3 regions of the Diaphorobacter sp. ED-3 genome follow, and region 1 is predicted to be linked to each of the others. Evidence: predicted binding sites of a transcription regulator. Region 1 holds the regulator's gene; each other region holds the start of a gene.

The links. Region 1 encodes HrcA, which represses chaperone genes, less so after heat shock. Its sites were predicted from a motif close to TTAGCACTCNNNNNNNNNGAGTGCTAA; they were not measured.
Region 2: the regulator HrcA is predicted to act here: its motif matches at 2,632-2,658, upstream of rpoH (RNA polymerase sigma factor RpoH).
Region 3: the regulator HrcA is predicted to act here: its motif matches at 3,599-3,625, upstream of PCQ86_RS04345 (co-chaperone GroES).

Annotation. Positions count from the first base shown of each region.
Region 1 is NZ_CP115182.1:1,065,779-1,071,139, reverse strand. Features, by position in the region: gene PCQ86_RS05230 (IS5 family transposase) at 1-641, opposite strand, end outside; gene PCQ86_RS05225 (IS1595 family transposase) at 1,039-2,004, opposite strand; tRNA gene PCQ86_RS05220 (tRNA-Ile) at 2,142-2,218, opposite strand; gene hrcA (heat-inducible transcriptional repressor HrcA) at 2,272-3,276, opposite strand; gene PCQ86_RS05210 (NAD kinase) at 3,305-4,201, shown strand; gene recN (DNA repair protein RecN) at 4,204-5,361, shown strand, end outside.
Region 2 is NZ_CP115182.1:3,393,209-3,398,569, reverse strand. Features, by position in the region: gene PCQ86_RS16500 (Crp/Fnr family transcriptional regulator) at 1-280, opposite strand, end outside; gene PCQ86_RS16495 (Bug family tripartite tricarboxylate transporter substrate binding protein) at 528-1,538, opposite strand; gene rpoH (RNA polymerase sigma factor RpoH) at 1,665-2,600, opposite strand; gene cutA (divalent-cation tolerance protein CutA) at 2,791-3,153, shown strand; gene ftsY (signal recognition particle-docking protein FtsY) at 3,204-4,352, opposite strand; gene PCQ86_RS16475 (M16 family metallopeptidase) at 4,382-5,361, shown strand, end outside.
Region 3 is NZ_CP115182.1:889,643-895,003, forward strand. Features, by position in the region: gene pgi (glucose-6-phosphate isomerase) at 1-28, shown strand, start outside; gene PCQ86_RS04330 (GGDEF domain-containing protein) at 59-745, opposite strand; gene PCQ86_RS04335 (hypothetical protein) at 721-1,227, opposite strand; gene groL (chaperonin GroEL) at 1,498-3,132, opposite strand; gene PCQ86_RS04345 (co-chaperone GroES) at 3,223-3,513, opposite strand; gene PCQ86_RS04350 (bifunctional nicotinamide-nucleotide adenylyltransferase/Nudix hydroxylase) at 3,724-4,758, opposite strand; gene PCQ86_RS04355 (cysteine hydrolase) at 4,814-5,361, opposite strand, start outside.

The DNA of each region.
Region 1 (5,361 bases):
TTGTTGATCTCGGCTTCGTTGGCTGGGTGCACCTGCACATGCTCGACGTAGCCGTCTTCGCTGTCGACTGCCGTGTGGCCCCGGTAGCCGAAGAAGGCGTGTTTGCCTTTCTTGACCCAGCGCGCTTCACTGTCGGCGCTGTCAACGAGTCTGGCTTGCTCGCCTTCACCTTCGACGTGCTGCCTCGGGCGTGCAGCGCTGGGGATGATGGTGGCATCAATGATGGCCCCGCGCGCGCCTTGCACCTTCAGGCCTCGTTGCTCCAACTGGCTGTTGATGAGCGCCAGCAGTTTCTGCTCGAGTTCGGCCTTGACCAGGCGGTTGCGGAAGCGGCAAATGGTGCTGGCATCGGGCAACTCACCGGCCGAGGGTTCGAAACCAGTGAAGACCATGAAGTCCAGGCGCACGCGCAGGGCCTGCTCCAGTTGGGTATCGGACAGACCGTGCCACTGACCCAGCAGCATGAGCTTGAACATGCCCAGCGACGAATAAGGCTGGGGACCACCGGCGCCGCTGATCTCGCGCTGGTACAGGCCCGTCAACTGCCCAGCAATGGCGCTCCAGTCAAGCAACTCGTGCAGCTTCATGCTCGGGCTGAACTCGACCAGCGGGCGCGCGCCCATCAGAAAGAAGCTGTCCATCGGTCATCACCTCCTGGGGCGATTGGAGCGCATCGGCCAAGGACGCGCATCAGGAGTGCTACCAGTTATGCAGCGGTCTTACACCACGGTCAACACACCACCGAGCTGCAAGCCCATACCCAAGAGACGGAAAGCTTTCTCAGACCACCCGAGAACGCCAGCCATTGCAACGAAAAACACTACAACAGCTAAAGCCCACCAGTAGTGGGACTTGACTGGGACACTACGCATCCAGTGAGCTAAAGCCCTCAACCACCGCACGAATTTCACCATAGTCCTCCTGCCGGCTTGCCTCCCTGGAACAGATAGTACAGGCGGCAAACGAGCATGGAGCCAATCAAAGGGGTTCGGCTGAATTTCTGGCAAATTTCTGGCAAAAAAATTGGCGCTGTTCGCGTTAAGTATTGATGAGCTGTCGACCAAGGGCCGATGCGATGAACTGCGCAGGCAAAATCCCGTCTTTGAACCATGTCAGGAGCCGCTGCCAGGCCAAATAGTTGGGCAGGTACTTGGTGGCGACGCCACGCAACTCGCAATTCAGCCAGCCCTTGAGGCGTGAGTGATAGCCGTTGACAGTCTGGACGTGGAATGAGGGGTTCTGTGGTGAGCCATGCTTGGACGCGCTGAACATCTTCAGCGTGACGCCCAGTTCGCGCGGCAGCGCGTAATAGGCCGAGTTACCGTCGGAACACACTACGGTGTCAGGACGCACCAGCGGTCGGAGCGTGGCCACCAGTTCTTTGCCGTTCATGGCAGGCATAACCCGGTCAGCTGTGTGCTGCTGGCCACGGGCCCGGGCTATGAGGACGGGAACCTGCTCCTTGGAGAGTCCCCGCTTTGATGCTTTGCCCCCGCGCTTGCGGGCTTCGCGCGGTAGATTCCGCTCGCCTTTGCGGGAGTGCAAAAAGTAGGTCTCGTCCACCTCCAATAAGCCCTCCAGAGCCTTGGGCTGCTGCGGAACGACGGCAGTAAGGAAGCGATGGCGCCACCGGAAGGCGGTGGAGACCGCCACACCGGTGTCGGCAGCGGTATCGCGAACCGTCATTCCAGACGCCATGCAGGCGGCATTAGCGGCCAGCCGTTCCTTGCGACGCAGGCGAGCCAAGGGCGTATTCGTTGTTACGCCGGATGTGCGGTTGCAATCGCGGCAGAGATACCGCTGTAACCCATGAGCTCGACCGTTTTTGACGACCGAGAGACTGCCGCAGTGGCGGCAGCATACGAGGCCGCGAGCCTCGTCCAGCGCACGGAAGGACTCCAGGGCCGCTTGTCGTTGTTCAATGGCCTGAGCCAACTCTTTGAGCTGGTCAAGGGTCATGTTTCCTATCTTGCCTAGAACGCGCTGGAAGTGGTCGAGTCGCATCACTGCCTCCCTTGCTGGTCAACAGTATGGACGAAATCAATACGTAACGCGAACAGCGCCAAAAAATTTGCCAATGAAGCAAAGAAAAAGGCACCTACCGCGCTTCCGCAGTAAGTGCCTGATTCAATTCAACATTTTGGTAGGGCGTGTTGGACTTGAACCAACGACCAAAGGATTATGAGTCCTCTGCTCTAACCAACTGAGCTAACGCCCCAAGGGGTGCGCTGCCCTGCCTCGTAGGCGGCGCAGCGGCGCGTATTGTAGGGGCTACTTTCGGTGACTCAGGGCGTTGGAGACCAGCTTGGAGGTGATGTCCACGATCTGGATCATGCGGTCATAGGGCATGCGCGTGGGGCCGATCACGCCCAGGGTGCCCACCACCTGACCGTCGACCTCATAGGGTGCACTCACCACGGACAGCTCTTCAAATGGCACCACCTGGCTCTCTCCGCCAATGAAGATGCGCACCCCTTCTGCCCGGCTGGAAATGTCCAGCAGGCGCAGGATCTGCGTCTTTTGTTCGAACAGGTCGAACGCACGGCGCAAGTGGCTCATGTCGCTGGAAAAATCGCTCACGGACAGCAGGTTGCGCTCGCCCGAGAACACCACCTCGTCCTGCGACCCGGACATGGCCTCCGAGCCCACGCTCACCGCGGCCTGCATCAGCGCCGCGATTTCTCCGCGCAGCTTGTCCACCTCCAGCTTCAGGCGCTCGCGCACCTGCTCCATGGTGAGGCCCGCGTAGTTGGCGTTGAGGAAGTTGGCGGCCTCCACCAGTTGCGACTGGGAGTAATCGACCTCGGTAAAGGTCACGCGGTTCTGCACATCACCGTCGGGCGAGACGATGATCACCAAAAAGCGCTTCTCGGACAGCCGCAGGAATTCGATGTGGCGAAACACCGAGGCGCGCCGCGGCGCCATCACCACACCCACGAACTGCGACAGGCTCGACAACAGGTGGGCGGCGTTGGCGATCACCTTCTGCGGCTGCTCGGGCATGAGCTGGACTGTCGGCAACTGCTCCTGCTGCACGGTGAGCATGGTGTCGACGAACAGGCGATAGCCCTTGGCGGTGGGCACGCGGCCCGCGGAGGTGTGGGGGCTGGCAATAAGCCCCAGGTCCTCCAGGTCTGCCATCACATTGCGTATGGTGGCGGGCGACAATTCAAGCCCTGATGCCCGCGACAAGGTTCTGGAGCCGACTGGCTGCCCCTCGGCTATGTAGCGTTCCACCAAGGCCTTGAGTAACAACTTGGAGCGGTCATCAAGCATTGAATCATTTTAATGATGTAATTTCTGCATGAAGCCCATCTTCCGCCGCGTTGCAGTCATAGGCAAATACCCGGGGCCTGGCGCCGTTTCAGCGTCCGACAGCGCACGGCAGATCATCGAGAGCATTGCCCAGTTCGTCACCCAGCAGGACTGCGAGTTGACGCTGGAGGCCGAAACCGCCGCCCACACGGGCCTCACGCAATACCACACGCTGGATGTGGAGGGGATCGGCCGGCAATGCGACCTGTGCCTGGTCGTGGGCGGCGACGGCACCATGCTGGGCGTGGGCAGGCGGCTGGCCGGCTACGGCACGCCGCTGGTGGGCATCAACCAGGGGCGGCTGGGCTTCATTACCGACATTCCGCTGGAGGGCTACCAGGACGCGCTCACGCCCATCCTGCACGGAGACTACGAAGAAGACGTGCGCCCGTTGATGCAGGCTTGCGTGATGCGCGGTGGCGAGTGCGTGTTCGAGGCGCTGGCCCTCAACGACGTCGTGGTCAACCGCGGCTCCACCTCCGGCATGGTGGAGCTGCGCGTGGAGGTGGACGGCGTATTCGTTTCCAACCAGCGCGCAGACGGCCTGATCGTCGCGTCGCCCACCGGCTCCACGGCGTATGCCCTGTCTGCAGGCGGCCCCATGCTGCACCCATCGATCCCCGGCTGGGTGCTGGTGCCGATCGCGCCGCACACCCTGTCCAACCGGCCGATCGTGCTTTCCGACGCGACCGAGGTGGCCATTGAGGTGGCGGGCGGGCGCGACATCAGCGCCAACTTCGACATGCAGTCGCTCGCATCGCTGCAACATGGCGACCGCATACTGGTGCGCCGTTCCGCGCACCGGGTGTGCTTTCTGCACCCGCGCGGCTGGAGTTACTTTGCCACCCTGCGCAAGAAGCTGGGTTGGTACGAGGGAGGTTCCTGACCATGGCCCTGAGGCGGATCGCCCTGAGCGATTTCGTGATCGTGCGATCGCTCGAGCTGGACCTGCATGCCGGCTTCACCGTGCTCACCGGTGAAACCGGTGCCGGCAAGTCCATCCTGATCGACGCGTTGCAACTGGTGCTGGGCGCGCGTGCCGACTCCGGTGTGATCCGCGAAGGCGCGCAGCGCACCGACGTCTGCGCCGAATTCGACGGTGGCACCATCGCGCTGGCAGCCTGGCTGGACGAGGCGGGCTTTCCGCGCGACGACACGCTGCTGCTGCGCCGCACCGTCGATGTGCAAGGCAAGAGCCGCGCCTGGATCAACGGCATCCCCGCCACGGCAGCGCAGATGCGTGCCGTGGGCGAGCATCTGCTGGACATTCATGGGCAGCACGCCTGGCAGAGCCTGACGCGGCCCGACGCCGTGCGCGGCCTGCTGGACGCCTATGCTGGCGCGCAGGTGCAACCCTTGGCCGCGCTGTGGACGAGTTGGCGCGACGCGCAGCAGGCGCTGACCCACGCCCGCGCTGCCCAGGACACGCTGCAACAGGAACGCGAGCGCCTGCAGTGGCAGATCGGCGAAGTGGACAAGCTGGCGCCGCGCGATGGCGAATGGGAGGAACTCAATGCCGAGCATGCGCGACTGTCCAACGCCCAGTCGCTGCTGGACAACGCCCAGGCCGCCCTGAGTGTGCTGGAGGACGAAGACGCGGGCGGCGCGCTGCGGGCCCTGGCGCAGGCACAGCACCTGCTGCAGGACTACGAGCATGTGGACCCGTCGTTTCGCACCATGAATGAGGTGCTGACCTCCTGCATCGCCCAGGCGGGCGATGTGGCGCACTCTCTGCAAAGCTACCTGCGCCACGCCGAGCCCGACCCGGATCGGCTGCAGCAGCTGGACGCCCGCGTATCGCAGTGGATGCAGCTCGCGCGCCGCTACAAGCGCACCCCACCCGAACTACCCGCGCTGCTGCAAGACTGGAAGGACACGCTGCACCGTTTGGACAGCGCCACTGACCTGGCCGCATTGCAGGCTGCCGAGCAAGCCCATGGCGCCGCTTACCAGAAGGCCGCACGCGCCCTGTCGCAAAAGCGCGCCAAGGCTGCGCCGCAACTGGCGCAGGCCATCACCCGCGCCATGCAGGGCCTGGGCATGGCG
Region 2 (5,361 bases), 1.8 Mb from region 1:
CGGGGGCGCCCAGGGCCTCGCAGCAGCCCGCCATGCCTACGGGGTGCTCCACTCCATCGTCGCCGCGGCGTTGCACCAGCAGCGTACCGATCTTGACCACCTGCACACTGTGGATGCTCTCGCCCTGGCGCTGCAGCATCTCGCCCTTGCGAAAGCGCCGCTCCGTCAGGTGCCCGCGCCAGCCCGCGCGCGTTTGCGGGTCCAGGCGGCCCAGCAGGCACTGCTGCTGGCAGGCGCAGTCGTTGCAGGTATGGCCGCCGGAGGACGGATGGTCGGTCATGAGTACAAGCCAAAATGGGCTTCAGCGCTTGTCTGGCAAGCGGTGGAAGCTATGAATACCGTAGCGCCTCGTAGAGGGCCGGTCAGCGGCCTCGGAGTGCTGGGGATTGGCGGAGAGTGTGCAAGGCGGGGCCGTCCTGCCCCGTGACCTAGGTCAACGTTTGGGACCAAGTGCTTGCACTGCGCGCCGCAGGCCGCGCCCCCGGCCGGCCTTACCGGCGTGGCCGCCGCGCTGCGGCGGTGCGCGGTCACTCGGCGCGGATGCCCTGTTCGCGGATGACGCGGCTCATGGTGGCCGTGTCGGCCTGGATCCGGTTGGCCAGCCCCTCGGCCGACGAGCCAATGGCCTGCCAGCCCTGCTGGAACAGCTTGGCGCGCACTTCGGGGCTGCGGGCGATCTCGCCGATCACGCGGGACAGCCGTGCGCGCACCGGGGCGGGCATGGACGCGGGTGCGGCAAAGGCGTTCCAGATCTCCAGCTGGAAATCGCGCACGCCGGCCTCCGCCAGGCTGGGCACCTCGGGCGCCAGCGTGCTGCGGCCCGCGGAGGTCACGCCGATCAGGCGCAGCTTGCCCGCCCGTGCCTGGGCCTGCGCGAGCGCGGGCGGCAGCAGCGCCATTTGCAACTGGCCACCCAGCATGGCGGTGGCCACCTGCGGGTAGCCGGGGTACGGTACGTGCACCGGTGCAATGCCGGTGCGCGCCTTGAGCAGCTCGGTGCCCAGGTGGCCTACGGTGCCCACGCCGGGGGTGCCGTAGCTCCAGCGGTCGCCCGCGGTGCGCGCGGCCTGCAGGAAGGCGCGTGCGTCGGCGCCCGCGGGCACGTCGGGCTGGTTCACGGGAGCGGTCAGGACCAGGGGCGATACGCCGATCAGCGACAGCGGCGCGAAATCCTTCACGGGGTCGTAGGGCACGTGCGCGTTGAGCAGCTTGGCGATCGTCAGGTTGCCGTTGATGAACAGGCCGATGGTGTGGCCGTCCTGCGCCTTGGCGACCGCATCGGCGCCGATGTTGCCGCCCGCACCCACCTTGTTTTCCACGACCACGGGTTGGCCCAGGGCCTGGGACAGTGGCTCGGAGAAGGTGCGCGCCGTCAGGTCGGGCGAAGAACCCGGTGGGAAGCCCACGATGATGCGCAGGGGCTTGGCGGGCCAGCCGGGGGTGGCGGGCGCGGCATCCTTCTGGGCCACGGCGGCGCCGCAGGCCGAAGCCAGGGCCAGTGCCAGCAGGCCGCGGCGGGCGAGGGGGTGGGGGAACATGGGTGGCGATCTCCAGTCTGGGCCGGGCAGCCAGGTGCAGCCCCGCCGGCAAAGAAAAAGGCGCGTAGCCGGTGAGGGCTGCGCGCCTGGATTATCTGCCCGCGATCCGGGCTGCTGGGCGACGGCTCAGGCGTATTCGGCCAGCGCCTTCTTCATCTTTTTCATGGCGGCCACCTCGATCTGGCGGATGCGCTCCGCGCTCACGCCATACTCGGCCGCCAACTCGTGCAGTGTCATGCCGCCCGAGCCATCGTCGTTCACCTGCAGCCAGCGCTGCTCCACGATGCGGCGGCTGCGTGCGTCCAGGCTGTCCAGGGCGGTGGCAATACCGTCCGTGGCCAGCGCGTCACGCTGGCGCGCCTCGATCATGGCGGTGGGCTCATGGCCCGCGTCGGCGAGGTAGGCGATGGGGCCAAAGGCCTGCTCCCCGTCGTCGCTGGGAGCGGGGTCCAGCAGCACGTCGCCACCGGACAGGCGCGTTTCCATCTCGATGACTTCCTCGCGCTTCACGTTGAGCTGCTCGGCCACCAGGTCGATCTCGTGGTCGGATAAGGTTTCGCGGTGCGTGTCGGCGTCCAGCGCGTCGGCCTTGAAGCCCTGCTTCATGGAGCGCAGGTTGAAGAACAGCTTGCGCTGCGCCTTGGTCGTTGCTACTTTGACCATGCGCCAGTTCTTCAGGATGTACTCGTGGATCTCGGCCTTGATCCAATGCATGGCGTAGCTCACCAGGCGAACGCCCTGGTCAGGGTCAAAGCGCTTGACGGCCTTCATCAGGCCCACGTTGCCTTCCTGAATGAGGTCGCCATGCGGCAGGCCGTAGCCCAGGTACTGGCGCGAGATGGACACGACCAGGCGCAGGTGCGACAGCACCAGGCGGCCGGCAGCCTCGACATTGTTGTCATCCTTGAGCTGGCGCGCGTAGCGCTGCTCCTCCTCCTGCGTGAGCAGGGGAAGGCGGTTGACGGCGGAGATATAGGCGTCCAGGTTGCCCAGCGGGGGAACCAGCGCCCACGGGTTCGCGGGCGAGAGGGTCGTCACGGAGGTTGCAGTCTGGAGTGCCATATCGGTAGTCCTTTCTTCCATGCAAATCATATTAGCACTCCATTGGATAGAGTGCTAAAGGCATAGTTCCCCTACGGATGTAGGAAATAACCACCAAGAGGCGCAACGACGGCCCTTAAAACGCAGGTGCGGCTGCTTCCCCGCGCGTCAAGGGCCGTTGTGCAGTTACGCCTTGTGCCAGACTTCGATCATGACATCTTCCCCAGACGCCCAGATCGCCGTTGTGACCACCACCGTGGGCGACGCCGCCGCCGCACACCGACTGGCCAGGGGCGCTGTCCAGGCGCGCCTGGCCGCCTGCGTGCAGGTGGAGGCCATCACCTCGCACTATGTCTGGCAGGGGGTGCAGCAGGCGGAAGCAGAGTGGCGGCTGGTGTGCAAGACGCTGTTGTCTGCCGCGCCCGCCTTGCGGGACTGGCTGCGTGCCCAGCACCCCTACGAAGTGCCGCAACTGCTCACCCACGCCGTGCAGGCAGAGCAGGACTATGTGCTGTGGGTGGCGCAGCAGGTGGACCCGGCCTCGATAGCCGGGCCTGCTCAAGCGCCGCGTTGAAGCAATGGCTGGCGGATGCCGCCTGCATCCGCCCACAGGGGGTAACTATCTCAGGTCAGCAGGGCCTGGGCGAATTCGCGTGCGCTGAAGGTCTCCAGGTCTTCCACTTTCTCGCCCACGCCAATGAAGTACACGGGCACGGGCCGCTCCTGCGCGATGGCGGCCAGCACGCCGCCCTTGGCCGTGCCGTCCAGTTTGGTGACGATCAGGCCGGTGAGTTGAAGCGCGTCGTCGAACGCGCGCACCTGCGCCAGGGCGTTCTGGCCGGTGTTGCCGTCGATCACCAGTAGCACCTCGTGCGGGGCGCTGGCATCGGCCTTGGTGACCACGCGGCGGATCTTCTTCAGCTCTTCCATCAGGTGCAGCTGCGTAGGCAGGCGGCCGGCGGTGTCCACCAGCACCACATCTTTGCCGCGCGCGCGGCCGGCGGTAACGGCGTCAAAGCTCACGGCGGCAGGGTCGCCCCCTTCCTGGCTGACGATCTCCACCGTGTTGCGCGTGGCCCAGACACCCAACTGCTCGCGCGCCGCGGCGCGGAAGGTATCGGCGGCGGCCAGCAGCACGCTCTCGCCATGGTCGGCCAGGTGCTTGGTGAGCTTGCCGATGGAGGTGGTCTTGCCTGCGCCGTTCACGCCGGCCACCATGATCACGGTGGGTGTGTGCTCGCCGATCACCAGCGGCTTTTCCAGCGGCCGCAGCAGGTCGGCCAGCGCATCGGCCAGCAGTCCCTTTACGGCAGCAGGCTCGGTGGTCTTGGTCTCTTTCACGCGGCGCTTGAGGTCCTCCAGCAGGTGCTGTGTGGCTTTCACCCCGGTGTCGGCCATGAGCAGGGCTTCCTCCAGTTCGTCGTACAGCGCGTCGTTGATCTGCGTGCCCGTGAAGACGGTCGCGATGCTGCTGCCGGTCTTGCGCAGGCCGGATTTCAGCCGGTCCATCCAGCCCTGGCGTGCGCCCCCGGGCTTCGGGGTGGGCTCGGGGACGGCAAGGGGCACGTCGATGGCTGCGGGGGCGCCGGCCGAAGGGGCAGCCGGCTCCGCCACGCTGGTGGCGCCTGCGCCAAAGGGCTTGCGCAGCCAGCCGAATGCTCCGCCACTGGCGGGGGCGTCGGCCGCGGGCGGCGCCGCAGGGCTGGCCACGTCCTCGGGTGCAAGGGCGGGTTCGGCGGGGGCGGGCGATTTTTTCTTGAAAAAACTGAACATTGGCGGGTTCTTAGAATCGCAGCCATTCTATGAAACGCGCTATCACCCTTGTGGGCCTGCTGGCCTGTCTGCACGCCTGGGCGCAAAACCCGGCGCATGTATCCCAACCTGCTGCGTCTGCCGCGGCGGCGCACGCCCAGGCCACCACGGCCAGCGGTGCGCAGCAATTCACCCTGAAGAACGGCATGCAGCTCATCGTGCAGCCCGACCGGCGCGCGCCCACGGCGGTGCACATGGTCTGGTTGCGCGTAGGCGCCATGGACGAGGTGGACGGCACCTCGGGCGTGGCGCATGTGCTGGAGCACATGATGTTCAAGGGCTCGAAGGCCGTGCCGCCGGGCGAGTTCTCGCGCCGCGTGGCGGCGCTGGGCGGGCAGGAGAACGCCTTCACCAGCCGCGACTACACCGGCTACTACCAGCAGATCCCGGCCGGGCGGCTGGCCGACGTGATGCAGCTCGAATCCGACCGCTTCGCCCACAACCAGTGGCCCGACGCGGAGTTCACCAAGGAGATCGAGGTCGTCAAGGAAGAGCGCCGCATGCGCACCGAGGACCAGCCGCGCGCCGCGCTCATCGAGCAGCTGTTCGCCTCCACCTTCATCGCTTCGCCCTACCGTCGCCCGGTGGTGGGCTGGATGAGCGACCTGGACTCCATGACCCCCGACGACGTGCGCCGCTTTTACCGCGACTGGTACGTGCCCGGCAATGCCGCCGTGGTGGTGGCGGGCGACGTGGACCCGGCGCAGGTGCTGGCCCTGGCGGAGAAGACCTACGGCACCATTCCCGCACGTGCCCTGCCGGCGCGCAAGCCGCGCACCGAGCCGGCGCAGCAGGGCCTGCGCCGCATCGCCTTCAAGGCGCCGGCCGAGCAGGCCTACGTGGCGCTGGCCTTCCGCGTGCCGGGTGTCACGCGCCTGGAGGACATGACCGATGCCGACCGTGACGGCCTGGCGCTGCTGGTGCTGTCGGCCGTGCTCAGCGGCTACGACGGCGCGCGCCTGGAGCGAGC
Region 3 (5,361 bases), 180 kb from region 1:
GGGGCTGTTGCGCCGTCTTGCGGCCTGAAACGGGGTGCGCTTCCCGCTCTGACGGGGCTCAGGCGCGCGCTGCCTGGGGCGTGGCCGGCGCATCATCTACAGGCGCCGGCTGGAGTTCTGGAGCCAGGGCCACCCGGTTGCGGCCCTGGTCCTTGGCGGCGTAGAGCGCCTGGTCGGCACGCTCCAGCGTTTCCTGGGGTGACGAATGGGGCAGGTGCAGCGCCAGGCCGGCGGACATGCTCAGGCGCAGGCCCGGCGGTGCGTTGGGCACGGGCAGGGCAGCGATGGCTTCGCGCGTGCGCTCCAGCAGGGTCTGGGCGCTGCGTGGTTCGATGTCGCTGAGCAGCAGCAGGAACTCGTCGCCGCCCCAGCGCGCCAGCACATCGGTTTCGCGCACATTGGCGCGCAGGGCGTCGGCGAACACCCGCAGCACATGGTCGCCCATGGCGTGGCCGTGGTGGTCGTTGACGCGCTTGAAATGGTCCACATCGATCATGGCGAACAACAACGTGCCCTGCCCGCGACGGCGCCGCCGGCACTCCAGCTGGATCAGCTCGACCATGGCGCGGCGGTTGTACAGGCCCGTGAGCTCGTCGCGCATGGCCAGCGCCCGGTTTTCCGCGAGGGCTTCGGCCAGCGCCTCACGTTGCCGGTCCAGGCGCTGGCGCATCTGCTGCACGCGCAGGTTCACCACCATGCACCCGGCCAGCACGATCAGGATCATGGCTGCGTAGGCGCCATCCATGACGTCGAACGTCGTGGTGCGTAGAAACGCGGCGAGACGACCACCGACACCGAGAACGCCGCCATCGCGTAGAGCCCGATGCCTACGACCTGGCGCGGCGGCAGGCCCAGTGCACCGAAGAACAGGATCATGGCCAGCACGGAGGGCACCACGCCTCGGCCTTCCCCTGCCAGCACGTAGGCCACGGCGCCGCTGGTAATGGTCCACGCCATTTGAACCAGGGTCAGGGACGGATCGCGCAGCCGCTCGGACCAGCCGGTGCGGATCAGCAGCGTGATGACTGCGAGCCCCCCCACCGAAAGTGCCGCCCACCACCGCACAGCGTCCAGGTGGTGGTTTGCGCTGGGGTGGTGCAGAAACAGCATTACCAGGGCGCTGGAGCTCATCAGCAGCAGCGCGAGCAGCGCCATGCCGACGCGCACACGCCGGTAGGGGTCGCGGGAGAGGATGCAGGGAAAGAGACGGCGAGGGGTCGTGTGCATGGCGGAGGCTCCTGCGAAGGGCCGTGCGATGGCGGTACGGCCAGAGTGAACCGCTAGCAATGAATTACTAATATTTACACATAAATACAATTATGCGAGGAGCGCAAAGCTTGCTTTTGCGTAGGGGTATTGGGGGACGGCAGGCCAGATCCGCGCGCGGTGCGCCGCGGAAGGTCACCCGCCACACACGCAGGCGAAAAAAAACCCGCAAGCACTGCTTGCGGGCTGGGTGCTGCCTGCGCCTTCAGGGCGCAGACAGGGTCCTGGCAATTACATGCCCATGTCACCCATGCCGCCGGGCATGGCGGGGGCTGCGGACTCGTCCTTCGGAGCCTCGGCCACCATGGCTTCGGTCGTCAGCAGCAGCGAGGCCACGGAAGCGGCGTTCTGCAGGGCCGTGCGGGTCACCTTGGTGGGGTCCAGAATGCCCATTTCCAGCATGTCGCCGTAGGTGTCGTTGGCTGCGTTGAAGCCGTAGTTGCCCTTGCCGTTGAGCACTTCGTTCACCACCACCGAGGGCTCGCCACCAGCGTTGGCCACGATTTCGCGCAGCGGAGCTTCCACAGCCTTGAGCACCAGCTTGATACCGGCATCCTGGTCGACGTTGTCACCCTTGACCTTGTCGCCCACGGCTTGCTTGGCGCGCAGCAGGGCCACGCCGCCACCGGCCACAATGCCTTCTTCCACGGCAGCGCGGGTAGCGTGCAGGGCGTCTTCCACGCGGGCCTTCTTTTCCTTCATCTCGACTTCGGTGGCAGCGCCCACCTTGATCACGGCCACGCCGCCGGCCAGCTTGGCCACGCGCTCTTGCAGCTTCTCACGGTCGTAGTCGCTGGTGGCTTCCTCGATCTGGATGCGGATCTGCTTCACGCGGGCTTCGATGTCGGCAGCGGCACCAGCACCGTCGATGATGGTGGTGTTTTCCTTGCCCACTTCGATGCGCTTGGCCTGGCCCAGGTCGGCCAGCGTCACCTTCTCCAGCGTCAGGCCCACTTCCTCGGCGATCACCTTGCCGCCCGTCAGGATGGCGATGTCTTCCAGCATGGCCTTGCGGCGGTCGCCGAAGCCGGGCGCCTTCACGGCCACGACCTTCAGGATGCCGCGGATGGTGTTCACCACCAGCGTTGCCAGGGCTTCGCCTTCGACATCTTCAGCAATGATCAGCAGAGGACGGCCAGCCTTGGCCACTTGCTCCAGCGTGGGCAGCAGGTCACGGATGTTGCTGATCTTCTTGTCGAACAGCAGCACGAAGGGGTTGTCCAGGATCGCGGACTGCTTCTCGGGGTTGTTGATGAAGTAGGGCGACAGGTAGCCGCGGTCGAACTGCATGCCTTCCACGACTTCCAGCTCGTTTTCCAGCGACTTGCCGTCTTCCACGGTGATCACGCCTTCCTTGCCCACCTTGTCCATGGCGTCGGCAATGATCTTGCCCACGGACTCGTCGGAGTTGGCGGAGATCGAACCCACCTGGGCGATTTCCTTGGAGGTGGTCGTGGCCTTGGAGGCTTTCTTCAGCTCTTCCACCAGGGCCGCCACGGCCTTGTCGATGCCGCGCTTGAGGTCCATGGGGTTCAGGCCGGCGGCCACGTACTTGGAGCCTTCGCGCACGATGGCCTGGGCCAGCACGGTAGCGGTGGTGGTGCCGTCACCAGCGATGTCGTTGGTCTTGGAAGCCACTTCCTTCACGAGCTGCGCGCCCATGTTCTGCAGCTTGTCTTTCAGTTCGATTTCCTTGGCCACGGACACGCCGTCCTTGGTCACCGTGGGGGCGCCGAACGAGCGCTCCAGCACCACGTTGCGGCCCTTGGGGCCCAGGGTCACCTTGACCGCGTTGGCCAGGATGTTCACGCCTTCAACCATGCGAGCGCGGGCTTCGCCGCCGAACACTACGTCTTTTGCTGCCATTTTTGGCTCCTACAAATTTGAATCAAATGGGCTGCCAACGCTGGTCTATCAAGCGCAGGCAGCTATGAAAAATGAGTTGACCAGAAGGGATTACTTCTCGACGACCGCGAACAGGTCGTCTTCCTTCATCACCAGCAGCTCGTCGCCATTGACCTTCACGGTCTGGCCGCTGTATTTGCCGAACAGCACGCGGTCGCCGACCTTCACGTTCAGGGCGATCAGCTCGCCCTTGTCGTTCTTCTTGCCAGGGCCAACGGCCAGCACTTCGCCTTGATCGGGCTTTTCCGCAGCGTTGTCGGGGATCACGATGCCCGAGGCGGTCGTGGTTTCGCTTTCGATACGTTTGACGATCACGCGATCGTGCAGGGGGCGAAGATTCATTGCATCTCTCCTGATAACAAAAAGGATTGCGACATCAAACAACGCGCCCTCAACGCGGGCGCAGGGAACTGACACAGCGGTGTTGTTAGCACTCGTCTGTTTCGAGTGCTAATGATAGAGGCATTCGTGACAGTTTCAAGGCCGCAGTGTCGGCAGGGCCTGCGATCAAGGTGCTGGACTGCGGAGGGCAGCCGCACTTCTCCGTCCGCCTCAGTGGACTGTGAGGCGCAAGAAGTGGTCCAGCATGTGGAAGTGGTCTTCAAAGAACGCTTCTTCCATGCCCGCGAGCCGGTCGATGGCCACCCACTCGGCATGCGCCGCGTCGTCAGCCGCCTGCACCGGGGGCAGCGGAGCGTCCTGCAGGTCGAAGTAGTGCGCGTGGGTGATGGTGCGGCCGCGTTGGCTGCGGTCGGGGTGGTCGAACACCGTCACACTGCGCAGCGCCGCGCGCAGCGTGGCCTCGGGCAGGGCGCAATTCGTTTCCTCTGCCAGTTCACGCAGGCAGGACTGCCACAGCGTCTCGCGTTGTTCGATGAAGCCGCCGGGCACCGCCAGCAGGCCACGCCCTGGTGCGTGGGCGCGGCGGATGAGTAGCACGTGGTCCTGGCAGCGCAGTACCGCGTCCACGGTCACGAACACGGGCGGGTAGGGCGCCGTTGCCCAGGCGGCGCGGTAACCGCGCAGCATCTGCCATTCCTGCTGCAGTGTGGCGAAGTGCGGCGTGTGGGCGAATTGCTCCAACAGCGCTTGCGTGGCGGGCGGCAGCATGGGCGCCAGCGGCTGCAGCGCATGGGCCACGGTGGCGGGTGTGGCGCCGAAGTAGGCGTCGCGGATGGCGGTCGCGTCGATGCGGCCCTGGCGCTCCATGCGTATCAATTCCCAGCCCGGAAAGGCGCTGAGGTAGCTGCTCGTGGCGTCCTTGAAATGGCCGACCAGCCCCACGCGCGCCTGCGGCGGGCTGTGGCGCGCCACCGCGTTGCGCACGGCTTCCACCCACACCGCCTCGTTGTAGTAGTCGCGCACCGGCAGCACGGTGAGGCGCGTGCGGTCGCCCTCGGGCAGAGCACCGCGCAGCATGGCTTCGCGTTCGTGCCAGGTGAACGGATTCTTGGGTGTGCGCGCCTGGAAGGCCGAGCCGACGATGACGATGACCTGCCGCGCCTGCACCAGCGCTTCGCGCAGCAGGGCGAGATGGCCGGTGTGGACGGGCTCGAAGCGGCCGATGAGGATGGCGGTGTCGTACATGCGGCGATTCGTGTGTTCTCAAAAAAGTGAGCTGCTCGCGCTTGATGGATAAGCGCTAGAGGCAAATTTCGCTTGAAGTCGCCAGCCGTGCACCCTGGGCGTGCATCGCCTCCAGGAAGGCCTCATGCTGCGCCTCGAAGCCGGCCACGGGGCTCATGCAATCGGTAAGCAGCACCAGGCGCCGCGGGCTCCACCCGGGGTGCAGGCGGGCCAGGTGCTGGATGATGTGCTCGGTGGTGGCGCGCACGCAGTGGCTGCTGGCCTCGCCTGCGATGAGCAGCAGGTCTGCGCTGGCCAATTGGTCCAGCAGATGGGTGTTCAGGGCGGTGTGCGGGTCGGCCGCGTCGGGTACTTCGGCCTGCACGGCGCTGTAGTGCTCGGTCCAGGGGCTCATGCCCTTGAAGACGGACTGCACGGCGCGCACGCGATGCGCCTGCCAGTCGCTGCACGCGGCCAGCACGTCGGTATGCACGCCATGGCCCCAGCTGCCGATTTCGCAATGCACGGGCCAGACCATGAGGGTGTAACGGCCCTGGGTTTCCAACGTGTCCAGGTAGTCCAGTGTGCGCGCCAGCGCGGCAGGGTCACGCGGCGCAAACGCAC